4 regions of the Mesorhizobium sp. BE184 genome follow, and region 1 is predicted to be linked to each of the others. Evidence: predicted binding sites of a transcription regulator. Region 1 holds the regulator's gene; each other region holds the start of a gene.
What was found. Region 1 encodes PhoB, which activates phosphate uptake and scavenging genes when phosphate is short. Its sites were predicted from a motif close to TGTCATNNANCTGTCAT; they were not measured.
Positions count from the first base shown of each region.

Region 2: J2X35_RS18915 (esterase-like activity of phytase family protein) is a predicted target of PhoB. The motif match lies at 2,882-2,898, and genes of this name have one in related genera.
Region 3: J2X35_RS05725 (RNA degradosome polyphosphate kinase) is a predicted target of PhoB. The motif match lies at 4,247-4,263, and genes of this name have one in related genera.
Region 4: J2X35_RS05160 (LTA synthase family protein) is a predicted target of PhoB. The motif match lies at 3,455-3,471, and genes of this name have one in related genera.

Region 1 is NZ_JAVDVU010000003.1:53,822-61,357, reverse strand. Features, by position in the region: gene J2X35_RS13860 (CHASE domain-containing protein) at 1-387, opposite strand, end outside; gene J2X35_RS13855 (ATP-binding cassette domain-containing protein) at 497-1,285, opposite strand; gene J2X35_RS13850 (sugar ABC transporter permease) at 1,298-2,614, opposite strand; gene xylF (D-xylose ABC transporter substrate-binding protein) at 2,760-3,800, opposite strand; gene J2X35_RS13840 (ROK family protein) at 4,039-5,283, shown strand; gene phoB (phosphate regulon transcriptional regulator PhoB) at 5,290-5,979, opposite strand; gene phoU (phosphate signaling complex protein PhoU) at 5,997-6,698, opposite strand; gene pstB (phosphate ABC transporter ATP-binding protein PstB) at 6,728-7,536, opposite strand, start outside.
Region 2 is NZ_JAVDVU010000004.1:185,990-193,525, reverse strand. Features, by position in the region: gene J2X35_RS18925 (PLP-dependent aminotransferase family protein) at 1-1,183, shown strand, start outside; gene J2X35_RS18920 (DUF2778 domain-containing protein) at 1,446-2,840, shown strand; gene J2X35_RS18915 (esterase-like activity of phytase family protein) at 2,982-4,475, shown strand; gene J2X35_RS18910 (long-chain fatty aldehyde decarbonylase) at 4,539-4,853, opposite strand; gene J2X35_RS18905 (hypothetical protein) at 4,924-5,205, opposite strand; gene J2X35_RS18900 (low affinity iron permease family protein) at 5,300-5,749, opposite strand; gene J2X35_RS18895 (hypothetical protein) at 6,026-7,207, shown strand; gene J2X35_RS18890 (hypothetical protein) at 7,284-7,536, opposite strand, start outside.
Region 3 is NZ_JAVDVU010000001.1:1,156,378-1,163,913, reverse strand. Features, by position in the region: gene J2X35_RS05735 (DoxX family protein) at 15-425, shown strand; gene ppx (exopolyphosphatase) at 418-1,950, opposite strand; gene J2X35_RS05725 (RNA degradosome polyphosphate kinase) at 1,981-4,182, opposite strand; gene J2X35_RS05720 (zinc-finger domain-containing protein) at 4,333-4,578, shown strand; gene J2X35_RS05715 (FAD-dependent monooxygenase) at 4,588-5,811, shown strand; gene J2X35_RS05710 (TIGR02117 family protein) at 5,802-6,473, opposite strand; gene J2X35_RS05705 (amino acid ABC transporter ATP-binding protein) at 6,604-7,407, opposite strand; gene J2X35_RS05700 (amino acid ABC transporter permease) at 7,424-7,536, opposite strand, start outside.
Region 4 is NZ_JAVDVU010000001.1:1,060,794-1,068,329, forward strand. Features, by position in the region: gene J2X35_RS05150 (PleD family two-component system response regulator) at 1-747, shown strand, start outside; gene rpmG (50S ribosomal protein L33) at 1,162-1,329, opposite strand; gene J2X35_RS05160 (LTA synthase family protein) at 1,510-3,369, opposite strand; gene J2X35_RS05165 (class I SAM-dependent methyltransferase) at 3,851-4,477, shown strand; gene fabD (ACP S-malonyltransferase) at 4,678-5,619, shown strand; gene fabG (3-oxoacyl-[acyl-carrier-protein] reductase) at 5,669-6,406, shown strand; gene J2X35_RS05180 (acyl carrier protein) at 6,606-6,842, shown strand; gene fabF (beta-ketoacyl-ACP synthase II) at 6,877-7,536, shown strand, end outside.

The DNA of each region.
Region 1 (7,536 bases):
GGTCGTCGCCGGATAGACCGCCCGCATCTCCCCGATATTGCGCTGAATCTCGCGCTGGGCGATGATTTCGTCGCCGGTTTTCACCAGCTTCAACATGCCGATGCCGCGCAAGCCGGCAAAATGGCCATCTATGTCGAGCGCGTTGAAGAACGAACTGAACTCGCTGCGGGAAACGTCGCTCTTGCGCACATCGAACAGCGCCTTGGTCGAGCGCAGCAGCGAAAGATGGAGGTCGGCGCGGCTTTCGATCCGGTTCAGTGCATCGTCGGCGACCGCGTCGAACTTGATGCGCGCGGCTTCCTGCGTTGCGAAATAGGCGAACCCGGCCATCGCAAGGCTGATCAGCGCAACGGCGACAAACGCTATAACTGGGAAAAGTTTTTTCAACGGTGGATGCGGGCCCTGCGGTTCCGCACCTTATTAGCAAGTCCTTGCGCCAACACAATGGCGAGCGTCACACTGTCGCCGCAGAGAGCCGCGGGCCCCTTGTGCCGGTTCAGGCTGCGATCTTGAGCGCGCCGGGGCCAGGTATGGCGCCGGGCGGGCATTTGCCCAGGATGATCATGCCGAGCACCTCGTCCTGGGTGACGTCCTGCGTGCGTGCCGTGCCGACCACCTGCCCGTTCTTCATGACGCAGACCCGGTCGGCCAGGTCGAAGACATCGTGGATGTCGTGACTGATCAGGAAGATGCCGATGCCGTCGGCCTTAAGCTGCTTCACCAGTTCGCCCACTTGGGCCGTTTCCTGCGGTCCGAGCGCCGCCGTCGGTTCGTCCATGATCAGGATGCGGGCATTGAACAGGATAGCGCGGGCGATGGCGACCGACTGCCGCTGGCCTCCGGAGAGCTTCACCACCGGCTCCTTGAAGCGCTGGAAGCGCGGGTTGAGCCGCCCCATCACCTTGCGGGCTTCCGCCTCCATGGCGACGTCGTCCAGCGTGTTGTACTGGGTCATGATCTCGCGGCCGAGAAACAGATTGGCAGCCGCATCGACATTGTCCGCCAGCGCCAGCGTCTGGTAGATCGTCTCGATGCCGTATTTCTTGGCGTCGCGCGGATTGTTGATCTGCGCTTCCTCGCCATTGACGAATATCTGCCCGGCATCGCGCTTGTAGGCGCCGGAGAGTATCTTGATGAAGGTCGACTTGCCGGCGCCATTGTGGCCGAGCAGCGCCACCACCTCGCCTGGATAGAGGTCGCAGGATGCGCTGTCGACGGCGCGGATGCCGCCGAAAGCGATGGAGATGTCCTTCATTTCGATGAGCGGAGTACCGGTTCGGTCCATGATCCTGCTCCCTCAGACGCGTTTGCGATAGAAAGTATCAAGCCAGACGGCGACGACAAGCACCGCGCCGACAACGATGTTCTGCAGCGGCGTGTCGATGCCCAACAGCACCATGCCCGATTGCAGCGACTGCATCAGCAGCGCGCCCAGCATGGCGCCGATCACAGTTCCCGAACCGCCGGCGAGCGACGTGCCGCCGATGACCGCCGCCGCGATGACCAGCAGTTCGTCCAGCGTGCCCAGCGAGTTGGTCGAAGCATTGAGGCGGGCCGAGGAAATCGCCGCGGCGATGGCGCCCAGGACGCCCATGATCATGAACACCTTCATGGTCACCCAACGCGTGTTGATGCCGGCGAGGCTGGCCGCCTCCGGGTTGCCGCCGATGGCGAAGACGTAACGTCCGAAACGCGTGCGGTTGGTGACGAAGGTCATGACGATGCCGACAATGACCGCGATCAGCACCGGAATGGCGATGCCGTGGGCGATGAACAGTCCGCCTTCCGGAACCGGGATGCCGCTGGCCTCGGCGTAGCGTTTCACGATGCCAGCCGGCCAGGGATAGGAATTGGCGATCCAGACGGCGCCAAGGATGACCGCACAGGCAACCGCGCCGAGGAAGGCTTCAGCCCATACGGGGCGGAGCGGGAATTTGAAGCGCTTGCGCTGGGTGCGTCCGTTGAGAAGCAGCCCGACCACCGCGGCGCAGGCGACCAGCCCTACGACCCAGCTCCACATCGAGCCGATCGATCCAGCCGGCCCGCCGCCCATGAGCTGGAAGGTCGAGTCGAGCGGCGCAACCGTCTGTCCGCTGGTGACCCACCACGCAGCGCCACGCCAGACCAGTAGGCCGCCCAGCGTGACGATGAAGGCCGGGACGTCGAGATAGGCGATGATGAAACCCTGGAACGCGCCGATCAGAAGGCCCACCGCCACGCCAACCGCCAGCGCAATGACCCAGATCCAGGGGTTTCCGAGATCGAACCCCATGACGCGGATCAGTATATGCGCCTGCGTCACGCCCATGATCATACCGACGACGCCTTCCAGCGAGCCGACTGATAGGTCGATGTTGCGCATGACGATGACCAGCACCATGCCGGTGGCCATGATGGCGACCGAGGACGACTGCACCGAAAGGTTCCAGAGATTTCGCGGCGTCAGGAACAGGCCGCCTGAAAGGATATGAAGTCCGACCCAGATGATGATCAATGCGGCGACCATCCCGAGCATGCGGGTGTCGAGCTCGGTCGCCTGAAGAAAGCGGCCGACGGCATTGAGCTCTGAAGCGCGGGCCTGGTCCGCGCGGGCGCTGGACGTCGAATCTGTCATGAAATCCTCCCACCGGTTTGCCGTCTGGCGCGGATGCCGGAAGCCGATCGTAGCTGCATTCCCTTCGTCCCGGAAGCGGAAAGCACCTTGAGAAACGCCGCGACCGTGAGGCCGCGGCGTCGTTTGCTGGACAAGGGCCTGCGGTTTAGTTGCAGACCGAAACGCTGCCGGCCTTCACGCCGGTGCAGACTGCGTCCTTGGAAATCCAGCCGGCGTCGATGACGACGTTCAGATTGTCCTTGGTGATGGCGACCGGGGTCAGGAACACCGACTTGACGGTGTTTCCGCCAGGCGTGGTGAAATCCTTTGCCCCGGCGATGTCGCCCATGGCCTTGCCGTCGGCGAGCTGCGAGGCGATTTCGGCGGCGTTCTTGCCAAGATCGCGCGCATCCTTGAACACCGACACCGTCTGCGTACCCAGCGCGATACGGTTCAGCGCGGCATGGTCAGCGTCCTGGCCCGAAACCGGAACCGAGCCGGCAAGGCCCTGTGCCTGAAGCGCTGCGATTGCGCCGCCGGCGGTGCCGTCATTGGCAGCAACGACAGCGTCGACCTTGTTGTCGTTGGCAGTCAGGAACTGCTCCATGTTCTTCTGGGCGTTGGCAGGCAGCCAGCCGTCGGTATAGGCCTCGCCGACATTCTTGATCTTGCCGGCGTCGATGGCGCCCTTGAGAACTTCCATGGCGCCAGCGAACAGGAAATCGGCGTTCGGATCGGCGCCCGAACCCTTGATGAACACGTAGTTGCCTTCCGGCTTGACAGCGAACACGGCCTTCGCCTGCAAACGGCCGACTTCCGTGTTGTCGAAGGTCAGGTAAAAGGCATCCTTGTTTTCGATCAGGCGGTCGTAGCCAACCACCGGAATGCCTTCGTCGACGGCCTTCTGCACAGCCGGACCGATGGCGGAAGCGTCCTGTGCCAGGATGATGAGCGCGTTGGCGCCCTGGCTGATCAGGCTTTCCACATCGGCAAGCTGCTTGGTCGGGTTGGACTGGGCGTCGGCGGAGATGTATTTATCGCCAGCGGCTTCGATAGCCTTCTTCATGGCCGCCTCGTCGGTCTTCCAGCGCTCTTCCTGGAAGTTGGACCAGGACACGCCGATTACCTTGTCTTTCGCATGGGCGACGGACGCCAGCGTCAAAGACAAAGCAACACCCGCCAACATGGCGGTTGCAAATTTCCTCATGATTTCCTCCCTGCGCCGCTCGGCGCTGACTAATTGGCCTTAAGACCCGTACAGAAGCTCTTTTTTTCGAGCCTCAAAAAAAATCATGACGTAAGGATTGGCCGCTGTCAACGGATTTCATTTTCGGATTTCTATTTTTTCGAGTTCCGAAAAAATAATGACAGCCCGCGTGGCTTCTGCCACAATTGACATCTTGCCGATTGCCGTGCCCTAGCAATCGCAAGGGGAGGAAATAACGATGTCGGTGGGAATCCGCCACGACGATTTGCGGCGGCGCAATCGTGCCATGGTCATCTCGGCCGTGCGCCGGGACGGCCAGCCTTCACGCACAGAGATCGCAGCGACGACGGGTCTCAGCCACTCGACCATATCGGCTATATCCTCCGACCTCATCGGCGAATGCGTGTTGATGGAAGCGCGCGGCGAAACCACGTCGTTGAAGCGCGGCCGTCCGCAGGTCGCGCTTGCGCTCAATCCGGATGCGGCCGTGGTCGCCGCCGTGGTCCTCTCCCTCAATTTCCTCTCAGCCGCGATCATCGACTATACCGGCCATGTGGTAGCCGAGGAGCATCGCCGGCTCGACACCCAGCATATGGGTCGCGAAGACCTCATCCGGCAATGCATCGACATTGTCGGCCAAGGCCTGGACCGCCTGCAACTCAGCGGCCGCCGGGTTCTGCGCATCGCGCTCGCCGTACAAGGCATCACCGACGCTCAGGCCCGCATCCTGCTCTGGACGCCGATCACCCCTCACACCGACATCCCGTTCGCCGACTTGCTGGAAGCCCGCTTCGGCATTCCGGTCATTGTCGAGAACGACTGCAACATGATGGCCGAGGCGCTGCGCTGGCGGAACCCCGAGCGCTACCGTGAGGATTTCATCGCCATCCTCCTCTCCCACGGTATCGGCATGGGCATGATTTTGAAGGGCGAGTTGTTCACCGGCACGCATTCTTCCGGCGGTGAGTTCGGCCACATGATCCACAAGCCCGATGGCGCGCGCTGCCGCTGCGGCCGACGCGGCTGCGTCGAAGCCTATGCCGGCAATTACGCCATCTGGCGCAATGCCCATGGCCTCGCCGAAAGCTCCGAACCGGCAGCCAACATCGTCGATGACGACATGCAGGCGCTTGCCGCCTTGGCGCGCGAAGGCGATGGCCCCGAACGCGAGGCCTATCGTACGGCCGGCGAAGCGCTGGGTTTTGGACTAGGCAGCCTGTTCGCGCTGATCGATCCTGCGCCTGTGGCCGTGGTCGGCATCGGCGCAGCGGCATTCGACCTTATCGAGCCGTCATTGCGCGCGGCAATCGCCAGAACGGCTGGCGGCCAGCATTCCGGTTCGATCTCCTTCGACACCGAGCCCGACGAACGGCCGCTCATCCGCGAAGGCTGCGCCATGCGGGCGCTCACCTTCGTCGATCAGGAGATATTCGCACCCGGCAGTCAGCCGCAGGAATCGAGCAGGCAGGCGGCTGTTATTTGAGGAAAGTCAGTCCTCGCGGATGGCGTAGCCGGCGCCGCGGATCGTGCGGATGACGTCAGGCATCCGTCCGGTGTTGACTGCCTTGCGCAACCGCCCGACATGCACGTCGACTGTGCGCTCGTCGATATAGATCGTCTCGCCCCAGACATTGTCGAGGAGCTGGCTGCGCGAAAACACCCGGCCGGGGTGCCGCATCATGAACTCGAGCAGCCTGAACTCGGTCGGCCCAAGGCGGATCTCGCTCTTCTTGCGGTAGACTCGGTGCGATTCCCGGTCGAGCACGATGTCGCCGACCTTCAGCACCGAAGACAGCACCTCGGGCTTTGCCCGGCGCAGCAACGCCTTCACCCGCGCCATGAATTCGGGCGTCGAGAACGGCTTGACCAGATAGTCGTCGGCCCCGGTCGAAAGGCCACGCACCCGGTCGCTTTCCTCGCCGCGCGCCGTCAGCATGATAACCGGCAGCCTCTCGGTTTCGGGTCGCATCCGCAGACGCCGGCAAAGCTCGATACCGGAGACCGCGGGCACCATCCAGTCGAGGACGAGGAGATCCGGAACGTTCTCCTGCAGCCGGATCTCGGCCTCGTCGCCACGGGTTACGACTTCGACATGGTAGCCTTCGGATTCGAGATTGTAGCGGAGGAGGACGCCCAGCGGCTCCTCGTCCTCCACCACCATGATACGCGGTGCAATCATTGCTAGCCTTTCAGCCGTCACGCAGCCGGCGCTGCCGTCTCGTCAAGCTTGGGCCTGTTCGGCGGCAGTTGCTCGCCCGTCAGCACATAATAGGCGTTTTCGGCGATGTTGGTGACGTGGTCGCCGATCCGCTCGAGATTCTTGGCGCAGAACAGCAGATGCGTGCAAGCGGTAATGTTGCGCGGGTCCTCCATCATGTAGGTCAGGAGCTCGCGGAACACCGACGTGTATTTGACGTCGATCCGCTCGTCGTCGGTTCTCAGCTTGGACAGGGCCGGCGCGTTGCCGACGCTGTATTCGTCTACCACCGCATGGACCTGTTCCAGCACCAGTTGGGCCATCGATTCGATCGAGTGCGACAGGTCGCGCGGAACGGTGTGTTCGCCGACCGCGCCGACACGCTTGGCAATGTTCTTGGCCAGATCGCCGATCCGCTCCATGTCGCCGGCCATGCGAATGGCGCCGAGTACCGAACGGAGATCATCGGCCATCGGCTGGCGTTTGGCGATAAGCGTGATGGCCCGGCCGTCCAGTTCACGCTGGCGCGCGTCCATGATGGCGTCATCGGAAATGACGTGCTGCGCCAACGCATTGTCGGCGCCGAGCAGAGCCCGCGTCGAGCTGCCGACCATCAGGCCGGCGAGCTCGCCCATCCCGTGGATGAGCTTGCTGATCTGGGCGAGATCTTCGTCGAAGGATGCGACCGTATGTTCGCTCATGATGCTGTCCTCGTATGACGCGGGCGAAATCAGCCGAACCGGCCGGTGATGTAGTCCTGCGTGCGCTTCTCGCCCGGCGACGTGAACATCTTCTCGGTCTTGTCGTATTCGATCAGTTCGCCGAGATACATGAACGCCGTCTGGCTGGAGACGCGCGCCGCCTGCTGCATGTTGTGGGTGACGATGACAATCGTGTAGTCCACCTGCAACTCATCGATGAGTTCCTCGATCTTGGCGGTCGATAGCGGATCGAGCGCCGACGCCGGCTCGTCGAGCAGGATGACCTCCGGCTTCACCGCCACGGTGCGCGCGATGCACAACCGCTGCTGTTGGCCGCCCGAAAGGCTGAGGCCGCTGGCGTCGAGCTTGTCCTTGACCTCGTTCCACAGCGCCGCGCGATGCAGCGCCTGTTCGACCCGGACGTCCATTTCCGACTTCGAAAGCTTCTCATAGAGGCGGATGCCGAAGGCGATGTTCTCGTAGATCGACATCGGAAACGGCGTCGGCTTCTGGAACACCATGCCGATCTTGGTGCGCAGCAGGTTGAGGTCCTGCGAACGGTCGAGGATGTTCTTGCCGTCGAGCAGGACCTGCCCGTCGGCGCGCTGCTTCGGATAGAGCTCGTAGATGCGGTTGAAGACGCGCAGCAGCGTCGATTTTCCGCAACCCGACGGACCGATGAAGGCGGTGACGCTGCGGGCCGGAAGCGACAGCGATATGTTCTTCAGCGCCTTCGACTCACCGTAGTAGAAGTTGAGATCCTTGACCTCGATCTTGGTGGTTTTGGGAGCGAGGGCGATGGCATCTGACATGGCGATTTCATTGGACAGCATCGGTT
Region 2 (7,536 bases), on a different contig from region 1:
GCAGGCGACGCCGCTGGCCCTGTCGGAGGTAGGCCCGAAGCTCGACCGCGCCGTCGATCCGTTCTGGGTTTCCCGGCAATCGCTTGAGGCCGGCGAGGCCAGCCTGAAGCCGGGTTGCGGCTGGCTGCCGCCGTCCTGGATGCCGCAGGACGGCATCCGCAAGGCGCTGCGCGCGCTCGCCCGCGCCGACGGCCCTGCCCTGGCCGATTATGGCTCGCCGCTCGGCCTGCCGCCGCTGCGCCGGCTCATCGCCCGCAGGATCGCCGAACGCGGCATCGAGGCGGCGCCGGACCAGATCCTGCTGACGGAGTCCGGTACGCAGGCGCTGGACCTGCTCTGCCGCCTGCTTCTGGAGCCGGGCGATGTGGTGCTGCTCGACGACCCCTGCTACTTCAATTTCCAGGCGTTGCTGCGCGCCCACAGGGTCCGCGTCGTCAGCGTGCCCTATACGCCGACCGGTCCCGATATCGAACGTCTCGAAGCGGTGCTCGCCGAGCACCGGCCGCGCCTCTACCTCACCAATTCCGCCATCCACAACCCCACCGGGGCGGTGCTGTCGCCGGTCGCCGCCCACAAGGTGCTCAAGCTGGCCGAGCGGTTCGCGCTGACGATCGTCGAGGATGACATCTTCGCCGATTTCGAACACGGCCCGGCGCCCCGTCTGGCTGCGTTCGACGGATTGGACCGCGTCATCCACATCGGCAGTTTCTCCAAGACGCTGTCGGCCTCGGCGCGCTGCGGCTATGTCGCGGCGCGGCCCGAATGGATCGAAAGGCTGATCGACCTCAAGATCGCCACCACCTTCGGCGGCGGCCGGCTGGATGCCGAACTGGTGCTGGCCGTCCTGAGCGATGGCGGCTACCGGAAGCACCTGGAACATCTGCGCGGCAGGCTGGCGCGCGCCCGCTTCGACGTCGCGGGGAGGCTGAGCACCATCGGCGTGACGCCCTGGCTCGAGCCGCAGGCAGGCATGCTGTTGTGGTGCCGTCTGCCGGGCGATGTCGATGCCGCCGACATTGCCCGCGCGGCGCTTGCCGAAAACATCGTGCTCGCGCCGGGAAACGTGTTCAGCCCGTCGCAATCGGCCCGAAGCGCGATGCGGTTCAACGTCTCGCAGATGTCGGACGACCGCATTTTTCAGGTGCTGGACAGGGTGTTGCGGGGCACCGTGCAAAACCGCTGATGCGTCCTTTTCTTGACTCCACGCCAAAAACCGGGCTTTAGAAAACCCAAGGAGAGTGGGACTTGCCGCTTTTCGTGGCCGGAAAACGCGAATGCGCATCGGCCCGCCAGAAAAATGGCGGCGGCACAGGGATTGGTTAACCAACTTTGTCCATCTTTTGAATCAATCGGCAACAACGGCATGGCGCGGGGGCGCGCCGCAGGTTTGTTCGGCAGCGTCGGTCCTGAAGGCCGCGACGCCGGTTGAGAGAAAATTGGTTGGTATGGCGTATTTGTTTGTGAAGGGCGGACGTTCCGCCAGCGGCTCGACCCGCAAGCCGGCTGGCTATGGCAGCGTCCTGCGCTGGGCCGTGATCCCCGCTGTCGGCGCCGGCCTCGTCCTGTGGTCGCTGGCGATGATGGCCGGCCTGTCCTCGGCGGCGAACACGCTGGCCTCGGACCTGAATCCGCATGCCCTGCCCTCGTCCACGCTCGCTGCCCTTTCCGGCGCGCCGCGGCACAGCCTCCGCCTTGCCGGCGCACAGCCTGTCGCCAAACGCGAGGCCCGCGTCCTGCCGGGCTTGAAGCCGTCCGGCGTGGAAAAATCGGTTCGCCTCGCCAGCCTCGACGCTACGCCGCTTGCGCATATCCAATCCGCCGCCGAGCGTTTCGACCGCAAGGTAACCGAGGCGGCGTTGTCGCCGGCCAAGCTTGCCGCCGTCTTCGCGCAGGCCGATATGGTCCTTGCCAGCGCCGAGCCGGCCCCGCCACCCATGCGCGAGCGCTTCTCCAGCGCGATATCCGTTCACGGTGCGCCCGAGGCATCCCGTTTCGGCCCCGGCGTCACCGAGACTGTACGTTCGTCGCGCCTCGCATTGGCGCTTGCCGCCGCCGGTGAAGTCGAGGTCGCCCTCGCCTATCCGACCGCGACCGCCTCAGACGTGCCGGACGGCATTTTTGTGTCGCCGCTGGAACCGGTCGAGGCAGAAGGCGACACGGTCCTGCTCGCCGCCATTCCCGAGGCTGCGCCGTTGCCGACGCGTCGTCCGAAGCTGACCGAAACCGCGCGCGCCGAGGCTGCACCCTCCAATGCCGCGCGGCCGGACGCCGGACCACGCATCGCCGAAGCAGCCAAACCCGCGCGCAAGCCCGCCGAAAAGCCGAAACAGGAAATGCTTGCCTTCGCCCGTCCGGACAATCCCGATGGCGGCGGCATTTTCAAGAAGCTGTTCTCGGCCCCGCGCCCCCGCAAGGACACCGCCATCTACGACATCAGCGCGCAAACGGTTTATATGCCCGACGGCACGCGGCTGGAAGCGCACTCCGGCATCGGACGGATGGTCGACAATGTCGCCTATATCGGGGTGAAGAACCTCGGCCCGACGCCGCCCGACACCTACAGGATGGTGATGCGCGAATCGCGCTTCTATGGCGTCGAGGCGATTCGCCTGCTGCCGGTCGACGGCAAGACCAAGCATGGCCGCGATGGGCTGCTCGCCCACAGCTATCTGCTGCGTGGCGGCGCTGCGCAGTCGCATGGCTGCGTTGCCTTCAAGGACTATCCGAAGTTCCTCAAGGCCTTCAAGGCAGGCAAGGTCAAGTACCTCGTCGTCGTGGCCGGACGCGGCGGCCGAAGCCAGCCCGCCACGCGCATGGCCCGGAACGGCAACGACGCCTGATCCCAAGCCGGGAAACGGGCGACCTTTCAGCGTCACGGCGTTGTCACGCACCTATCATGTTGGCGGCCTAGACAGGCAGGCGAACGTTCCGGCCATGGCCGGAGCGCGGTTCAGCCGTCTATCGCCCTTGAGAGGTCCACCATGAAGAATATCCACCCTCCGGTTGCGCGTGCCATACTCCTGGCAGCGCTGACGGCTCTTACGTCATCCGTCGCCCTGGCTGACAATTCCGCCACCGTTGGCGGCACCGCCTTCGTCAACAAGGGACTGGTCGGCGCCGGCCGTATCCCAGCCAACCAGAAGGACAAGTTCGGTGAGACCTTCGGTTCCGGTTCCGGCATGGCCATCGACCAGCAAGGCTGGACGCGCGACGCCAACGGCTACAAGGGCACGTTGTGGCTGCTGCCGGACCGCGGCTACAACGCCGTCGGCACCGTCGATTACCGCCCGCGCCTCAATACGCTGTCGATCGAGTTCGCGCCGGTCGTTCCGGGCGCAGCACCGCAGGTCGGCAACGAGCAGACCGGCGTCAAGGCGACGCTGACCGACAGTCTGCTGCTCACCGACAATGCCGGCGCCGACACCACCGGTCTCGATCCGCTCGATGGCGTCCGCGCCGCCGCCGGCGACATGCCGATCCTGCCGGAAGCCAACGGCAAGATCGCGCTCGACAATGAGGCGATCGCGCGCCTGCCCGACGGGACCATGTTCATTTCCGACGAATATGGTCCGAACATCTACCGTTTTTCGGCCGAGGGCCGGCTGATGTCGGCGACGCAGCCGCCCGCCGCCATGGTACCGATGCGCAAGGGCACGGCCAATTTCGCCTCCAACAATCCGGGATCTGGAGCGGCCGCGCCGGAGCCGAAGAACCCCGAGACCGGCCGGCAGAACAATCAGGGCCTTGAAGGCATGGCGCTGACGCCGGACGGCAAGACGCTCATCGCCGTGCTGCAATCGGCGGCGCGGCAGGATGGCGGCGACGCGCCCTCGACGCGCCAGAACACCCGCGCGCTCGTCTATGATGCGACCGACCCGTCTCAGTTGAAGCTTGCGCACGAATACATCGTGCCGCTGCCGGTCTTCACCGATGCCAAGGGTAAGACCACGGTCGCCGCCCAGAGCGAGATCGTGGCGCTCACCGACAAGACCTTCCTCATGCTGTCGCGCGACAGCGGCAACGGCCAGGGCCTCAAGGGCGACACCTCGCTCTACCGCTCCATCGACATCGTGGACGTTTCGGCCGCGACCGACATTGCCGGGACCGATTTCGACAAGGACAAGTCTGCCGCGCCGAAGGGCGTCGTGGACGCATCGATCAAGCCGGCAACGCTCACGCCTTTCATCGACATGAACGGTGGCGCCGATCTGGCCCGATTCGGCCTGCACAACGGCGCGCCGAACGACAAGGACAATCTATCCGAGAAGTGGGAAGCGATGTCGCTCGCCAGCGTGCTCGACCCCAAACTGCCGGACGACTACTTCCTCTTTGTCGCCAACGACAATGATTTCCTGACGCAGGACGGCTATCAGGTCGGCGCAGCCTACAAGGCGGAGGACGGCGCCGATGTCGACACCATGTTCCTCGTCTATCAGGTCACCCTGCCAGGGTTGACGACGCACGCATCCCAGTAACGTCAGATTTGCCCGGGACCATTGAAAAGGGCCCGATTTCGGGCCCTTTCGCGTCGATCCGTATCAGTCGACCTTCTTTTCACCCTTCTCGCCGGCTTTGACGATGTCTCCGGTGGTGAAGAGTATTTCCTTCAGTTCGGTGCGCCAGTCCGGCTTGGCCCGCAGCAGCCACTCCAGATCCATGCCGAAATGCTTGAATTCTTCCTTCTGCGCGTTCTCCATAATCGCCCGCGCCGACTTGTCCTTCTCAACCGAGATGCGCTGTTCATACCAGCTTATCGCCTCGGCTTCCTCGATCAGCGACGTGATCATGCGCGCGAATGTGCGCACCTTCTGCGTCAGCTCTTCGGGTGGCTCGTGATATTGCTCGGTGGCCATGGTTCTCTCCGATTACCTCTATTGCCTCCAGCAACGGACGACGTGCCAAGAGGGTTGCGATGCCGGCTGTTCAGCCGCGCATGTCCTTGAGTTTCTCCGCCGCCGACGCCGCAAGGTCGGCATAGCGGTCCTCGAGGCGCTCCGCGGCCTCGATAATCGGAAAATCGTGGCCGAATTTCTCCAGCGCCATGCGCAGCTTCTCGACGAAGTCGGCCTGAGTCTCCAGCGCGGAAAACAGCGCCCTCACCTGCGCCTCGCTGATCTCGGGATCGTCAAGCATCGACGGCACGTCTCGGCTCATCCTGTCGCCCGTCTCCGTCTGTTGCCTGAGGATTTCCAGCCAGTCGTTCAAAAGCGGCTCTCCGTTCATCGGCGGCACCATGCTCGGCGCATCAGGCCGGGTCAATCATTGTAACGGCGACAGCTGCCGGGAAAGAGCGCGGCGATCAGGCAGCGCTCTGGCGCGCCTTCTGTTTCCTGGAACTGACCGTCTCGGCGGTCTTGCGCGCGATCTTCTTGACCTTTTGTTCCTCGTCCCGGTCGTGGCGCTTGGCGGCCTCTTCGCATTTGTTGCGGATTTCCTCCACCTCGCTTTCCGTCAAATGTTCGATGCCAATGAAATGATTCTGCGCCTCGCCCACCCGGATCAGCTCGTCGAGCTTCGCCTGAATGGCAGCACCATCGCGGTTCTGGGTGTTCTGAATGAGAAAGACCATCAGGAAGGTGATGATGGTCGTGCCGGTGTTGATGACCAGTTGCCAGGTGTCCGAAAAGCCGAAGACAGGCCCGCTGACAGCCCAAACGATCACGGTCAGGCAACAGATCGCGAAGGTGAGCGGCAGGCCGGTTATATGGGCAACCTTGTTGGCGACCTTGGTGAAAAGCTTTTCGAACATGGGATTCCCTTTTTTGCTTTCAGAAACATCCGCCCCCTCGCAAAAGTTCCAAGGCCGCCGGCATGGCTTTGCAACTGATAGCAACCATAGGGTGAACAACGAAGGAAAAGCGCCTTAAAGTTGATTTGAGACACTCTCCCTGCAGGCAAAGAGCCTGTTCCTTCCGCCCAAAGCGGTACCTCCGGCCCCTTCCGCCAGCCGCCACCCCGCATGGCGGAAGGGGTCTCTCACCGGGGTGCTGCCAAGTTCGCGGCATGCCGGGGAGATGGTCGAACGATGCGCCGCCTTGCCGCGATTGTCCTGTTCGCCGCGGCCGGCATCGGCCACGTGGGCGCAAGTCGGGCAGGCGGGGAACCGGTTCAAGACTGGCAGTCGACGGGCAGCATCGAGCGGCACTTCACCAGCAACGCGCTGGACAGCGACCGACCCGTGTCCGACTGGTACACGCTCATGCGCGGCACGCTGCAGCGCCAGTTCGGTGAGGACGACGCCAAGCTCACGCTGTCCGGCGAACTCCAGGCATCGCGCTACGATCAAATTTCAATCGAAGACGACCGGGCGCTCCTGCTCGCGGCAGAAGCATTCCGGAGGTTCGGCGCCGCGGTCGAACTTCGCGGCACGCTGAGCTACCGCGTCGCGCGCGAGGGCGATGACCTTTCGATAGGCCCGCTGACCCTGGGCACCGCGACGGCGAAGCAGGTCCTCACCGGCCAGCTCCAGCTCGGGCTGAACCTCGGCAAGGCCACGACGCTGATCCTGGAAGCCTCCGACAGCGTGGAAAATGTCGGCCGCACGCATTTCCAGCATGACATCCTGCCGGCGACGCGGCTCGACCCCGACCGCGACAAGCGCCGCTTCGCCGCCCGCGTGACCCGCACCGCCGGTCGGCTGGCCTTCGGCGGCTCGGCTTCGGCTCTGCTGGTTTCGGTCGAAGAACTGGGAACGCCCCCGGTAGGGCTTTCGTTCGCGCAGTACGGGCTGCGGGCGGAAGCCGTCATGACCGGCGAGGACGGCTCGACGCTTGGCCTTGCGCTCGGAGCCGAGTTGCTGCGCGCATCGGTGAACGGCCTCTACAGCAAGGTCAGGCCGGAATGGCAGTTGACGGCTTCCAAACCGCTGCCCCTGGGCTTCGAACTTCGCGGCGCCTGGTTCGGCCGCTACGAAACCGCCGACAGCGACGATCCGCTGGCTTCGTGGCTGCAGCGCGCCGAGGTCGAGACAAGTCTGAAGCTTCGCGAGGATCTTGTTCTTGCCGCCGGCGTTTTCCGAGAGAACAAGCGCAATCTCCTGTTCGAAAACGACGAACGCGGCCACGGCTTCTTCGCCGAAGCGACCTACAAGGCCAGCGGCAAGCTGCATATCGTGGCGCGGGTGGATTTTTCCAGGACCTTCAAGACCGTCGTCGGCACTCGCGAGGAAACCACCGATATTTTCATCGCCATGCGGTCCAGGCTCTAGCGAATACGAAAAAACGGGAAGGTTCGGCTGAACCCTCCCGTCCCCTGCCGGGCAATTTAATGTCCGGCCGTCCCGTTCAGTGCTTCTTGATCTTGTAGCTGTTGTTGAGGGTGTTGATGCCAATGCCGCTCAGCACGCCGCTGAGGACGTTGGTCTTGTTGCCGTTCAGGATACCGGAAACGACGTTGCCGCTGAGAATGGCATTGCCATTGCCGATGCCGTTGAGGACGCTCACATCGCCGAGGCCGATGTTGACGAACCCGCTCGAATATCCCGAATGCCCTCCCTTGCCGAAGCCGCCGGCCTGCGCGCCAACGGCAGAAAAGGAA
Region 3 (7,536 bases), on a different contig from region 1:
TGGAGGTTGCGGCCATGCCAAACGATCTCTTTCTGCTGACGGCGCGCCTGCTGATGGCGGGCCTCTTTATCCCCTCAGGGCTGCACACGCTGTGCGACATCGACGGGGCAGCGGCTTACTTCGCCGGCCTTGGCGTGCCCTTTGCGACGGCAACAGGCTGGTCCGTCGGCTTGTTCGAACTCGGAGCAGGCTTGCTTATCCTCGTAGGCTTCCTGACCCGGCCGGCCTCGTTGCTGCTGGCGGTTTTCTGTATTGCCGCCGGCTTCATCGGCCATTTCGGCCAGGGTGGCACCGACCCGGCGCTCGCATTCATGCATCAGCAGATGCTCATGAAGGATATTGCATTGGCTGGCGGTTTCCTGGCGCTCGCCTGTGCCAGCGCCGGCAAATTTTCCATCGATTTCCGACGCTTCGCCGCTATTTGACGGAAACGCTCGGTCCGCCTTCCACAGCCAGCACCAACCGGCGGCCGGTGATCTTCGCCAACTGGGCCAGCCGGCCGGCGGGCCTCTCGCCATAAAGACCGGCGAGGTCGGCTGGTATCACCAGAGCCAGCGTATCGCCGGCGCGGGCTTCCCATTTCAGCCGCGGCATCACGCCCGGCATGGAAGCCGTCAGCAGGTAGACCACACGCATCATCGCCGCCAGAACCTGCGCCCGCTCCAGATAGCGCTGTGTCGCAAGCCCCTTCAGTTCAGCCGAAGATTCGGTGAAAACCCCTTCATGCCGAAACAGATTGGTCAGCGCCAGAAATGCCCGGCCCGGATGATCGACGCCGATGAAAGAGGCATGGGCGATGATGTTGAGGGATTGGGTGCCCCGGTATTCCGGATGTGCGCGCCAGCCGATATCTGCCAGCAGGCAGGCCGCCTGACGATAACGGGATTCCTCGACAGTCTCCTCGATGCCGAATGCCTTGAGGGCGGCGCCTGTCCATTCGGCAAGCTCCTGCGCATGTTTCAGCGACCGCGAGCGCAGCCGGGCGAGTTCCTCGGCGGCCGTCAGCAGCGGATCGGTCTTCTGCTCCGCCTCATCGAGCAGCGAATAGAGAAAGCCCTCACGCACGCCGAGTGCGGAAACCACCAGTTTGGAGGGTCCCATGGCGGCGAGGATTTCCTGCAGGACCACGGCGCCATAGGGCAGCAGCGACCGGCGGTTCTTGGAAACGCCCTCGATGCCCTTGACCTTTTCGATCTCACCCCTGGCAACCTGACGCAGGAAATTCGACGCCTCGGCCGTGCCGATTTCGTAATGATGCATGACGCCGAGCGGGTAGTTGGTCATCTCCATATGGAGGCGTGCAAGGTTTCGCCATGTGCCGCCGACGGCGTAGAACACCCTGCCCTCGCCGCCTTGCAGCAACTTTGCGCGCGCCAGTTCGTCCCGGACGATCTTTTGCGCCTGAACAAGAGAATTCTTGGCCATGTCCTGCAGGCGCAGGCCGCCGAGCGGCAAGGTTATGCCGTCGCCGATGCGGTCGCCCTCGACATCGACAAGCTCGAGACTGCCGCCGCCCAGATCGCCGGCGATGCCATCGGCGGGATAGAACCCCGACATGACGCCCAGTGCGGAGTAGTAGGCCTCCTCGCGGCCGGTCAGGACGCGGATCTCGGTTTTGAGGACATCTTCGGCGCGGTGGATGAAGTCCGGTCCGTTGACTGCCTCACGCGCGGCCGCCGTGGCCAGCACGTAAATCCGTTCCGCGCCCGCCTGATCCGACAGCGCCCGAAAGCGCTGGAATTCGTCCATCGAGCGGGTCACCGCCTCTGGATCGAGACGCCCGGTCGAAACGATGCCGCGGCCAAGGCCGGCCAGCATTTTTTCATTGAAAAGGATCGTCGGTGAGCGGGCCAAGCCCTCATAGACGACAAGACGGATCGAGTTGGACCCGATATCGACGATCGAGACCGGCCGCCGATCCTGCAACCGGCCCTGGGATTCAAATATCATTAGAACGGTTCAATCTGGCCATGAAGCGCTCTAGCCCGCCGCTGCGCTGGATTTCTTGCGCCGCTTGAACTGGGCGATTCGCTTCGGCGCATGGGACTTCAGCGCGTCCCCTCGCCCGGACAGGCTTGGATTGGTCATGAAATATTCCTGCGCGTTGAACGGTTCTTCGCCCTCGTCCAGCGTCACCCGACGCGAGGTTCCGTCAGCCAATACTTCGAAACTTTGCTGGTTGTCCATGATGTTGCCGAGCATGATCTGACCGAGGATCTGCTCGTGAACGGTGAGGTTGGTGATGGGCACCATGCATTCGACGCGCCGGTCGAGATTGCGCGGCATTATGTCTGCCGAACTGATGTAGACGATGGCCTCGTCCGACGGCAGTCCGTGGCCATTGCCGAAACAATAGATGCGGCTGTGCTCGAGGAAGCGCCCGACGATCGACTTGACGCGGATGTTCTCCGAAAGCCCAGGCACCTGCGGCCTCAGGCAGCAGATGCCACGCACCACCAACTCGATCTCGACGCCGGCGCGGCTCGCCTCGTAAAGCGCGTCGATGACGATCGGATCGACCAGCGAATTCATCTTCATCCAGATGCGCGCCGGCTTGCCATTGTGGGCATGGGCGATCTCGTCGTTGATGTGATCGAGGATGCGCGAACGCAGCGTATAGGGCGACAGCGCCACGCACATCTCGCCCGTCGGCTCGGCATAGCCGGTGATGAAGTTGAAGATCTGCGCCACATCGCGCGCGATGCGCGGATCGGTGGTGAAGAACGACAGGTCGGTGTAGATGCGCGCGGTGATCGGGTGATAGTTGCCGGTGCCAAGATGCACGTAGTTGCGCAGCTTGCCATCCTCGCGCCGCACCACCAATGACATCTTGGCATGTGTCTTCAGCTCCAGGAATCCGAACACCACCTGCACGCCGGCGCGTTCGAGGTCGCGCGCCCAGCGGATGTTGGCCTCCTCGTCGAAACGAGCCTTGAGCTCGACCAGCGCTGTCACCGACTTTCCGGCCTCGGCGGCATCGACCAGCGCGCGCACGATCGGGCTGTCGTTGGAGGTGCGGTAAAGCGTCTGCTTGATCGCCACGACTTCCGGATCGGCTGTGGCCTGACGCAGGAACTGCACCACGACGTCGAAGGATTCATACGGGTGGTGGACGACGATGTCCTTCTCGCGGATGGCTGCGAAGCAATCGCCGCCATGCTCGCGGATGCGCTCGGGGAACCGCGGGTTGTAGGGCGCGAATTTGAGGTCGTCGCGCGGCACCGAGACGATTTCGGAAATCTGGCTGAGCGCCAGCGGCCCCTTGAGGACGCTGATGCGGCTGGATGAGACACCGAGTTCCCCGGCGACGAAATCGCGCAGTTCCTCCGGCATAGCCATGTCGAACTCGATGCGGATCACAGAACCCCGGCGGCGGCGCTTCAGCGCCGTTTCGAACAGGCGGACCAGATCCTCGGATTCTTCCTCGACCTCGATGTCGCTGTCGCGAATGATGCGGAACGTGCCGGAACCCTTCACCTCATAGCCGGGAAAAAGCTTGCCGATGTAGAGGCTGACGGCTTCTTCGAGCGGGATGAAGCGGACGTGATTCTTTCGGTCCGGCAGGCGGATGAAGCGGCGCAGCGCCGTCGGCAGACGAAGCAGCGCGCTCATTTCCTCACCGTTCTTACGATGCCGCAACTGCAGCGCGATGGAAAAACCGAGGTTCGGGATGAAGGGAAACGGATGCGCCGGATCGATGGAAAGCGGCGTCAGCACTGGAAAGACCTGCTCCTGGAAATGGTCTTCCAGCCAGATGTTCTCGTCCTTGGTGAGAGCGCTTCTCTCGATGGTCGCTATACCCTGCTTGTCGAGCAGGCCCATGAGCGCGGAAAGGCTTTTCTGCTGGTCTTCCTGCAGGCGCTCCACCTCCTTAAGCAATTGTTCCAATTGCTGTTCCGGCGTCCGGCCATCCGGGCTCTTCAGCACGATGCCTTCGCGCACCTGACCGGCCAGACCGGCGACGCGCACCATAAAGAACTCGTCCAGATTGGCGGCGGAAATAGACAGAAACCGGACCCGCTCGAGCAGCGGATGATTGTCGTTGAGCGATTCCTCAAGGACGCGCCGATTGAACTGCAGCCATGAGAATTCGCGGTTGACGAAACGGTCGGGGTTGCCGCTGTCGGCAGCCGATCCCTCGATGTCGATAAATTCGGACTGAATGGGCTTGAGTTCGTTCATGTCCCTGTTTTCTCCAGCAGCGCGTGCCGGTTATCCGGCTCAATTTATCCTCTGGCAGGGATTTGCGACAGTTTCATTTCATCGACCTTGCAAAGAAAGAGGATATGCTCCAAACGCTGCATATCGGAGCGAATTCAGACGGAGACGACCATGGCCGGCGGTTCCATTCCCCATTTCCAGAACGATGCCGGGCATGCGGCCATCGAAATCGGCGTCAAGGAATTCATGTGCGTCGGCGCCAATCCGCCGTTCGACCACCCTCATATCTTCATCGACATGGGCGACGAGGCCGAGGCGGTGTGCTCCTATTGCTCGACGCTCTACCGCTATTCGCCCCGGTTGAAGGCGACGGAAACCATGCCGGCGGGTTGCCTCTACGTCGACCGCGCCGCCTGAGCTGGCCCGATGCCGGACCAGCGGTCCCGGCCGATCCTCATTGCCGGAGCCGGCATTGCCGGCCTGACAGCCGCCATAGCGTTCGGCTTGCGCGGCTATCCGGTGCGATTGTTCGAGCAGGCAGAGCAATTGCAGGCGGTTGGCGCCGGCATACAGCTTTCCCCCAACGCAACGCATATCCTGAAGACCCTGGGCGTTCTCGATTTTCTGCTGCCGAATGCAGTGCAGCCGCCGGCCGTTCTGCTGAGGGACGCCGCATCGTTGAAGCTTCTGGCGCGGATACCGCTCGGTGAGATGGCCGATAGCCGCTGGGGCGCCCCTTATCTGGCCGTGCATCGCGCCGATCTGCAGGCGGCTTTGGTGCAACGGGCCGGGCAAATGCCGGGCGTGGAGTTGATCACCGGCGCACGGGTTACCGGATGCACCGCTCATGCCGCGGGCATTGCCGTTGCCGTCTCGAAGAACGGCGACACTACCACAGAATATCCCTCGCTGCTGATCGGCGCCGACGGCGTCTGGTCAGCAATCCGCAGCCTTGGCAGCGCTAACGCAACGGCGGCTTTTACGGGCGAGCTGGCATGGCGGGCGACGGTCGAAACCGACAGCCCGGGCGGCAAAGCCTTCGCCGCCATTGCGCCGACCGAATGCGTGACGACATTCCTCAGCCCGACCTTTCACCTCGTTGCCTATCCAGTTCGCGCCGGGCGCGCGGTCAACCTCGTCGCCTTCACCAAAGGCGTGCGGATAAGCGAAACCTGGTCGGGTCACGCCGATATCACCCTGCTGCAAACGTCCGTCCGGCGCGCGGCGGCTCGTCTCAAGGCGATGATCGAACTGGCAGGACCATGGACGGTTTGGCCGGTCCATATCGTGGATCAGAAACCAGCCTGGGTATCGCAAAGCGTGGCGCTGATCGGCGATGCGGCGCATGCCATGACACCTTTCGCAGCCCAAGGCGCGGCCATGGCCATCGAAGACGCTGCGACGCTTGCCGCCTTCGTCTCGAAAGTACCGGATGGCGGATTGGCGGACGGGCTGAACGGATGGGAGCGCTTCCGCCGGCCCCGCATCGCGCGGGTGACGAGCCGCGGCGCGCTCAACAAGCTGGCCTGGAATGCCGGTGGGCCGGTCGCGCTTGCGCGGAACGTCGTGCTCGGCCTTCGGTCTCCGCAGCGCCTCGCCGCCGACCTGGACTGGCTGTACGGCTGGAGGATGCCGACCGATCAATTGTAGAGCCTGAGGGAAAGCGCCAGCAAGGGCGGCACCGGCGTCCACCAGCCGGTGCGCAGGCCGGCGGCGCGCAACGCCGCCGCCGTCCAGGTGTTGCAACCCATCACCGCCGTGAACCGGCCATTGGCCTCGAAGAAGCCGTCATAGTCATTGTATGCGGCGCCATCGATTGAAATCGGTCCATTGGCTCCTTGCCGGAAACTGGCTTCGATAAAACCAAGAAGCGCCTGAAAGCTCGCCTCGTCGAGGTTGATGGCGATGACGTTCGGTTGCTGTTGCGAGATTTCGCCGGTCAGTTGAACGTGCATCACCGAAACATCGAGGGTCAACCCCTTGAGCAGCGGGGTGAGCTTCAACTGCGACCATGTCGGAGTCGCAATGTAAAAGGCACGACTGCCCCAGCCAAAGGCGATATGGCGGGCCCCGGCGGCATCGATCGGCAGGCCGGCGGTTCTGAGGAAGGCGAACCGCCGAAGCAGCGCCTCGTCTACTGGAATCGCTATGTCGGTATGGATCGGATTGGCGAGAACAAGGATACGATGGCTGGCAAGCTGCTGCGGCCTGGCCGGCCAGAACGGCCGCGGCACCAGCGTTCCAAGCGCCACTGCGAGGGCAATGGCAAAGGATGTCACCGCAGCCCACCGCACGATTCCGGATGCTCTCACGAACCTTGAGCCTCAGCGTTCGGCGAAGAGTCGAAAACAGGATCGGATAGGGGCGGCTTCGCGGCGTATCGGCAAAACAACATCCGGCCGTGATGCGGCCGGATCGGTTCACCGCAAGCTTGCATCTGCGTCAGTGGAGAATTTGCGACAGGAACAGCTTGGTGCGTTCGTGACGGGGATGGTCGAAGAACTCGGCCGGTGTGTTCTGTTCGACGATCTGACCCTGATCCATGAAGATCACGCGGTTGGCGACCTTGCGGGCAAAACCCATCTCGTGCGTCACGCACAGCATGGTCATGCCTTCTTCTGCCAGCCCGACCATGGTTTCCAGCACTTCCTTGATCATCTCGGGGTCGAGCGCGGATGTCGGTTCGTCGAACAGCATGATGCGCGGGTTCATGCACAGCGAGCGGGCGATCGCCACGCGCTGCTGCTGGCCGCCGGACAGCTGGCCGGGATATTTATGCGCCTGTTCCGGGATTTTGACCCTTGTCAGGAAGTGCATGGCGGCCTCTTCCGCCTGCTTCTTAGGAACCTTGCGCACCCAGATCGGCGCCAGCGTGCAGTTCTCCAGAATGGTCAGATGCGGGAACAGGTTGAAGTGCTGGAACACCATGCCGACCTCGCGGCGCACCTCGTCGATCTTCTTCAGATCGTTGGTGAGTTCCTTGCCATCGACGATGATCTTGCCTTTCTGGTGCTCCTCGAGGCGGTTGATGCAGCGGATCATCGTCGATTTGCCGGAACCCGACGGGCCGCAGATGACGATGCGCTCGCCGCGCATGACCCTCAAATTGATGTCCTTGAGGACGTGGAACTCGCCATACCATTTGTGCATCCCGACGATGTCGATGGCGACGTCGGTGTCGGACACCTGCATCTTGTTGGCGTTGACTTTCAGCTCTTCGGCGCTGACTGCGTTCTCGGTGGCCATGAACCGGGTTCCTTGCCTATCGTTTGTGGCCGGTGTCGAGCCGGCGTTCCATGTATTGCGAATAGCGCGACATGCCGAAGCAGAAGATCCAAAAGACCGCGGCGGCGAAGACATAGCCGGTCTTGGCGG
Region 4 (7,536 bases), on a different contig from region 1:
GATTTCGATCCGTTGCGTCTGTGTTCCCAGCTGCGCTCCCTCGACCGCACGCGTTTCCTGCCGATCATTCTGCTGGCGGACGAGGGGGAGGAGGAACGGATCATCCGCGGGCTGGAATTGGGCATCAATGATTATCTGACGCGCCCCATCGATCCGCACGAGTTGACGGCGCGGCTGCGCACCCAGGTCCGCCGCAAGCGCTACAACGACCAGCTGCGCGCCAGCGTCACGCAGACGATCGAGATGGCGGTGACCGACGGGCTGACCGGCCTGCACAACCGCCGTTACCTCGACAGCCATCTCCAGACGTTGTTCGAGCGGGCCGTGGCGCGCCGGCGTCCGCTGTCGGTCATGATCACCGACATCGACCGCTTCAAGTCGGTCAACGACACGCACGGACATGACGGCGGCGATGATGTGCTGCGCGAATTCGCCCGTCGCCTGCGCAAGAATGTGCGCGGCATCGATCTGGCCTGCCGGTTCGGCGGCGAGGAGTTCGTCGTCGTGATGCCGGATACCGAAGGTCATGTGGCGGAAAAGGTGGCTGAGCGCATCCGGGCCGAGATCGCCAAGGAGCAATTCGCCATCGGCCACGACGGCAAGACCATCGCGGTGACCGTCAGCGTCGGCGTCTCGTCGCTGCTCAAAGGGCTGGATTCGGTCGAGGCGATGATGAAGCGCGCCGACCTCGCGCTCTATGAGGCCAAGAGCGGCGGTCGCAACCGCGTCGTTGCCAAGGCGGCCTAGGAATCAGCCGACCGCCCGGATCCGGGCCTGTCGTGCCGTCAAGATGGCATGGTTACGAATTTACCTTAATCCAAGCGATTCGCGAGCGTTGGTTAAGAAACTATTGATTTCGATCACCTCTTGCGCAAATGTGCGGGCAACGGGATGGCGTTGGCGCGGGGGGATGGCCACAGCATCCAGGAATACCCCATGATGCTCAGGTCCGCCGCATCTCCTGGGTCCGTGGGGTCGGCCGGCCGGCGCTGGCGTATAGTGGCCTCCTCGTACCGCTGCCAGATTGCCGACCGGCCCCCTTTGTTTAATGCCGCACAAGAAGATCAGCGGATAACCCCAGCTGGCCTAGAGTTTTTTCAACCTGAGAAACAAAAAAGCCGCCCGAAAGGGCGGCTTTTTTTCGTCCGTAGGAAACCCGGATTACTTGATCTTGGTTTCCTTGAATTCGACGTGCTTCTTGGCGACCGGGTCGTACTTGCGGAACGACAGCTTGTCGGTCTTGGTGCGGCTGTTCTTGCTCGTCACGTAGAAGAAGCCGGTATCGGCGGTCGAAAGAAGCTTGATCTTGATGTTTGCGGCTTTGGCCATGGTGATCGTCCGTTGATGTCTTGGAGTTAGAGCCGCAAGTGCCTCGGAATGTTCCGGACGCGGAAAACTTGGCGGGACACATAAAGAAAGCGCCCGGAAAGTCAAGCCTCGGCCCAAGTTGCGGGCAACGACAGATCGAAGCGGTAACTTACCACCCGTCTGCGTGAAGCTGGACGCCGCTCATGTCGTATGCCCGTTCGGCTTTTCGACGGTTTCAGGGAAGAAATCGGACGCCGCTTTGCGCTTGCCGAACATCATGTCGTACTGGATGAAGCGGAAGTCGCGGATTTCCGGGTCGATATCCTTCGCGCGCGCCCAGTCCGGCGTCGCGTCGCCATTCGCCGACAGCAGCAGGTTGCGATCGACGACGCTGTACTGCTTGCGCATTTCACCAAGGAAGCCCGTGTAATAGGGATGCGTAATGCCAGCTGTCTTGAGGATGTGGTATGGCAGGAACGCCGGGCTGACGGCGCCCATGTCTTTCACTGGACCGGTCTTGTTCGACCACACGACCAGCGGCGTCTGGTGATGCAGCAGCATCTGGTCCGGCGATTCCTTGCGCGGCGCGACGGGCTCCTTGAGGAAGCCGGTTTCAACATAGACGGGTCCTAGCGGCGGCAGGTGGTCGCCGAAGAAGGCGATGACGGTCGGCCGCTCGCGCTTGTTCGCCCATTCGATCAGCTTCTGAAGACCCTTGTCGGCATCCGAGGCGCCTTCGGTGAAGCTCAGCAGCGAATCCTGCGCCCATTGGCTGGTCGAAGCCTGCACCTTGTGAGTCGGATCCGGATAGCGATGCGGCTCGTAAGGCCCGTGGTTCTGCAGACTGACGGCGAAGAAGAAGAACGGGTCGTCGGTGGCGTCGGCCTCCTTGATGATCTCCTCGGTCATCGAGGCATCCGAAGCCAGCGGACCGCGCTTTTGCATGTTCGGAAGGTTCTCTTCCGACTTGAAGTCGTCGAAGCCGAAATCCTTGTAGACCGGGCTGCGATTCCAGAACCAGTTCGTACCGGGGTGGATGGCGCGCGTCGCATAGCCTTCGCTTTTCAGGAAGGTGGCGACGGACGGAATCGGCGCCCGCACATATTGCTGGTAGGGGATGCTGCCGGCCGGCAGGAAAGCATTGGAAAAGCCGGTCAACGCCTCGAATTCGATATTAGCGGTCATGCCCCCGAATTCAGGCGAAAACATATGACCTGACTGCAGCCCGCGCACCGTCGGGATCGGGTCAGGCGTGATCTTCACGTTAGGCAGCCGGCTCGGATCCCAGAAAGATTCGCTCATCACCACGATGATGTCCGGCTTTTGCGGCGGCATCGAAATCGCGGCATCAGGCTTGGCGATCGCGGCAATTGCCTTCTCCGAATAGCCGGCAGGCGCCGAGACATGCGCCATCGGCACGTTCAGCGCGAACGCGAGGGCAAAGCCGTTCGAATTGTAGTTTTCCTTCTGGTCCCACATCATCGGGATGATCTGCAGCCGATCGCGGCTCCAGGAGAAGGTCGCGTAGTCCATGATCGACACGAAGAAAGCCAGCAGCGGCACGCTGATGATCAGCCGCGCCAGACGGCCCGTGTAGGGAATCGCCGGGGCGCGGCGGCGCCATGTACGCCAGGCATAGATCAGCAACGCCAGCCCGGCGATAATTCCAACCGCCATCGCGACACCGGCAAACGGCCTGTCGCGCAACAGCAGCGGCATCAGTTCGACGATCTGCCGTGCGTAGAGAAAATCGGTCGGGTAGAGCGGATCGCCCAGATAAAGCGATTTCTGGTGACCAATGAAAGCAAGCGCCAAGATAAGCGGCGCTACCACGAGCAGGCTGAGATGCCGTCGGCCGAGCACGGCGTCGAGCGCAACCAGGATCAGCGCAAACAGGATAACCGTGGTCCAGCCCGGCTTGAACGGTTGCAGGAAAAACTCGACGGTGGCCAGGAAATCGCCCCGGAAAATCAGTTCGACGGAAAAAACTAGCGCAGCCGACGCCAGCAAGGACACCAAGACGCAACGCAGGGCCGGCCAAAAAGCACGGTTCTGAGCCACAATTTGCGATTTGAAATCACCAGATGCCGCCGCCGCGACCGCCTGGCCTGTCACACTAGCTGTCACTTTGAACCCCGACCGCGAACGTCATGCAATTGTCACTAAACCGTCACCCAGACCTAAAGGTTGCGGCGGAATTGAGAAGAGCTGGCAAACAAATCGTGTTCGGTTTTAACCGAGTGTGATCCGGAAAAACCCCGCGAGGCCAGACAGTTGGCGGCAATTCGATTAGACAGGATCGTGCGCCGGCTCAAGTCCAAATCGCATGGAATTCAGGCCCGGAACGAAAAACGAAAGCTTCGATTCCCGTTGTCTCGTTTTTGACGAACGGCCGAACCGAGAGGGCGTGTCTCACATTGAATTTCTGCTAATGCTGGGAAGCAATCGCCCGCGATGTCACCGACTCCCGGCGTGCGGGACGTGCAACGGGCTGATGGCTCTTGCTTTTCGAGGGCTCTCGTCTTGAGGGAGAAGCGCTGGGATGACCACCGACCGAGACACCGTGCGGTCCTATGATTCGGTCGCGGCCGAATACGCTGCCGAGGCCGCGGCGATGCCCGGATGGGTCGCGACAGAAATCGATGCGTTCGTGGCCGATCTGGGTGGCTCGGGCAGAGTGCTCGAGATCGGCAGCGGTGGTGGGCGAGATGCGCTTGAGCTTGAGAACCGGGGCATCAGCGTCCGGCGCACTGACATTTCGAAGGGTTTCGTCGACCTGCTTCGCCAGAGTGGCTTCGAGGCCGACCTGTTGGACCCGCTGACCGACGAGTTGGCCGATCCACAGCGTCCCGATGCGCCGTACGACGGAATCTGGGCCTGCGCCTGCCTGATTCACGCCGCGCGCAAGGATTTTGGAACGGTAGTTGGGCGGCTTGCCGAGGCGACCCGGATTGGCGGGCGGCTACATGCTTCTGTTAGAGAGGGCGATGGCGAGGACGTGTCCACACACGGCAGCGCTGCAGCGCCTCGACGTTACGTCGAGACATACTGGCGCGAGCCTGCCCTGCGGTCCGCGCTCGCAGACGCTGGCTGGCTCGTCAGCGAGGTGCGCCGGTACGTTGGAAAGCCCGATGATCGGTGGCTGAGCATTCGGGCGAGTCGGTCATGACTCAAACAAGGTTCTGAACCCGGATGGAGGCAGCGTGTCATGTCCGAATGCGGCGCCAAGCGGGGTAGATCGGGCATCCGTTCGGGGTCGATAGCCGAAATTCAAACTGAGACACGACCGCCGCACCGACGCGAGGCGAGGCTTGACTTCCAGGCCCGGCTTGGCGCAACAGGCTGGCGAGAGCAACGATGAGGCTGCAAATGGCGATTGCGTTCACCTTTCCGGGCCAGGGCAGCCAGGCTGTCGGCATGGGCAAGGATCTTGCGGAGCATTTCCCGGAGGCGCGCCGTGTCTTTCAGGAGGTCGATGATGCTCTCGGCCAGAAGCTTTCGACGCTGATCTGGGAAGGCCCTGAGGAAACGCTGACGCTGACAGCAAATGCACAGCCGGCGCTGATGGCCGTTTCGCTTGCGGCGATTCGGGCATTGGAATCACGTGGGTTTTCGATGCGGGACAAGGTCGGTTACGTGGCCGGTCATTCTCTCGGTGAATATTCGGCGCTGGCCGCTGCGGGATTTGTCTCGGTCGCAGATGCGGCGAAACTCCTGCGCATCCGCGGCGACGCCATGCAGTCGGCGGTGCCGGTTGGCGAGGGCGCGATGGCAGCCATCATCGGCCTCGAACAGGCAGACATCGAGGCGGCCTGCGCTGAAGCGGGTAAAGGCTCGGTCTGCCAGGTGGCCAACGACAATGGCGGCGGCCAGCTGGTGATCTCGGGCGCAAAGCCGGCGGTGGAAAAAGCCGCCGCCATCTGTACCGAAAAGGGCGCCAAGCTGGTGCGGATGCTGCAGGTCTCGGCGCCGTTCCATTCGGCGCTGATGGCGCCAGCGGCGGAAGCCATGCGCGAGGCGCTGGCCAATGTGACAAAGGCCGCTCCCTCGGTTCCTGTCATCTCCAATGTCACCGTCACGCCGACAACCGATCCGGACGCCATTGCCAAACGCCTCGTCGAGCAGGTCACCGGCCGCGTCCGCTGGCGTGAGACAGTTGAGTGGTTCGGCGCCAACGGCGTCACCACGCTTTATGAGATTGGTTCCGGCAAGGTTCTTTCCGGTCTTGCCCGCCGCATCAACCGGGACATCGCAACTGCCAATATCGGCAATCCGGCCGACATCGAGGCCGCGCTCGCGGCGCTTGGATGATTGCAACTCGACCACGCCCTTGCCAAGGGAGTGCTCTACGGAGGGGAACATGTTCGATCTGACCGGCCGCAAGGCGCTTGTTACGGGCGCATCGGGTGGAATTGGCGAAGCGATCGCGCGGCTCCTGCACGCGCAAGGCGTTGTCGTCGGCTTGCATGGGACGCGTGTCGAGAAGCTGGAGGCGCTGGCCGCCGAACTCGGCGACCGGGTCAAGCTCTTCCCGGCGAACCTGTCCGACCGCGACGAGGTGAAAGCGCTTGGCCAGAAGGTGGAAGCCGACCTCGAAGGCGTCGATATCCTGGTCAACAATGCCGGCATCACCAAGGACGGCCTGTTCGTGCGCATGTCGGACGCCGACTGGGATTCGGTGATGGAGGTCAATCTGACCGCCGTGTTTCGCCTCACCCGCGAACTCACGCACCCAATGATGCGTCGCCGTCATGGCCGCATCATCAACATCACCTCGGTGGTCGGCGTCACCGGCAATCCGGGACAGGCGAATTACTGCGCCTCGAAGGCCGGCATGATCGGTCTGTCCAAGTCGCTTGCGCAGGAAATCGCCACCCGCAACATTACCGTGAATTGTGTGGCCCCGGGCTTCATCGAATCGGCGATGACCGAAAAGTTGAATGACAAGCAGAAGGAAGCGATCATGGGCGCTATCCCGGCCAAGCGGATGGGTACGTCCGCCGAGGTCGCTTCCGCCGTCGTTTACCTTGCCTCGGACGAGGCGTCCTACGTCACCGGCCAGACGCTGCACGTCAATGGCGGCATGGCGATGATCTGATCGATTGAATTCGCATCGAGAAAAAGGCCGTTGCGCCTTGGAGCCATGGCCTTTTTGGTGTAATGCGGCCCGCAACCCGGCGGTTCGGGCAAAAACCGACCTGTCCGTTGTTGCATTTCGGCAGGACTATCTTTGAGCTTGATTAGCGGCAATCGGCCCGCTAACGAAGACAGACAAACATGAAGACGAGGATGCCCACATGAGTGACACCGCAGAGCGCGTCAAGAAGATCGTTATCGAACATCTTGGTGTGGAAGCCGACAAAGTGACCGAACAGGCGAGCTTCATCGACGATCTGGGCGCGGACAGTCTGGACACGGTCGAACTCGTCATGGCGTTCGAAGAAGAATTCGGCGTCGAGATTCCTGATGACGCCGCCGAGACCATCCTCACGGTTGGTGATGCGGTGAAGTACATCGATAAGGCTTCGGCCTGACGATTTCTCTACGCATTGGCTGGGAGGGCGCGCGATGAGGCGTGTCGTGGTCACAGGCCTCGGCTTGCTTTCGCCGTTCGGCTACGGAACCGAGCATAGCTGGAAGAACCTGCTGACTGGCCGCAGCGCGGCCAGTCGCGTCACGACCTTCGAGGTCGATGACCTGCCCTGCAAGATCGCCCATGTCATCCCGCGTGGCGATGGCGCCAACGGCACCTTCAATCCGGAAGCCCTTCTGGAGCCGAAGGAACTGCGCAAGATCGGCGACTTCATCCTCTACGGCATCGCGGCGGCTGACGAAGCGCTTAAGGATTCCGGCTGGGAACCGAAGACGCATGCGGAGCAATGCGCCACCGGCGTGATGATCGGTTCGGGCATTGGCGGCATTGAAGGCATCGCCGAGAACGCCATCATCCTCAAGGAACGCGGTCCGCGCCGCATCACGCCATTCTTTATCCCCGGCCAGATCATCAACCTCGTCTCCGGCCAGGTCTCGATCCGGCACGGGCTCAAGGGCCCGAACCACGCAGTCGTCACTGCGTGCTCGACCGGCGCGCACGCCATCGGCGATGCCGCCCGATTGATCCAGTATGGCGATGCCGACGTGATGCTGGCCGGCGGCGCCGAAGCGCCCGTCACGCGGCTTTCCCTTGCCGGCTTCGCGGCGTGCCGGGCTCTTTCCACTGACCGCAAC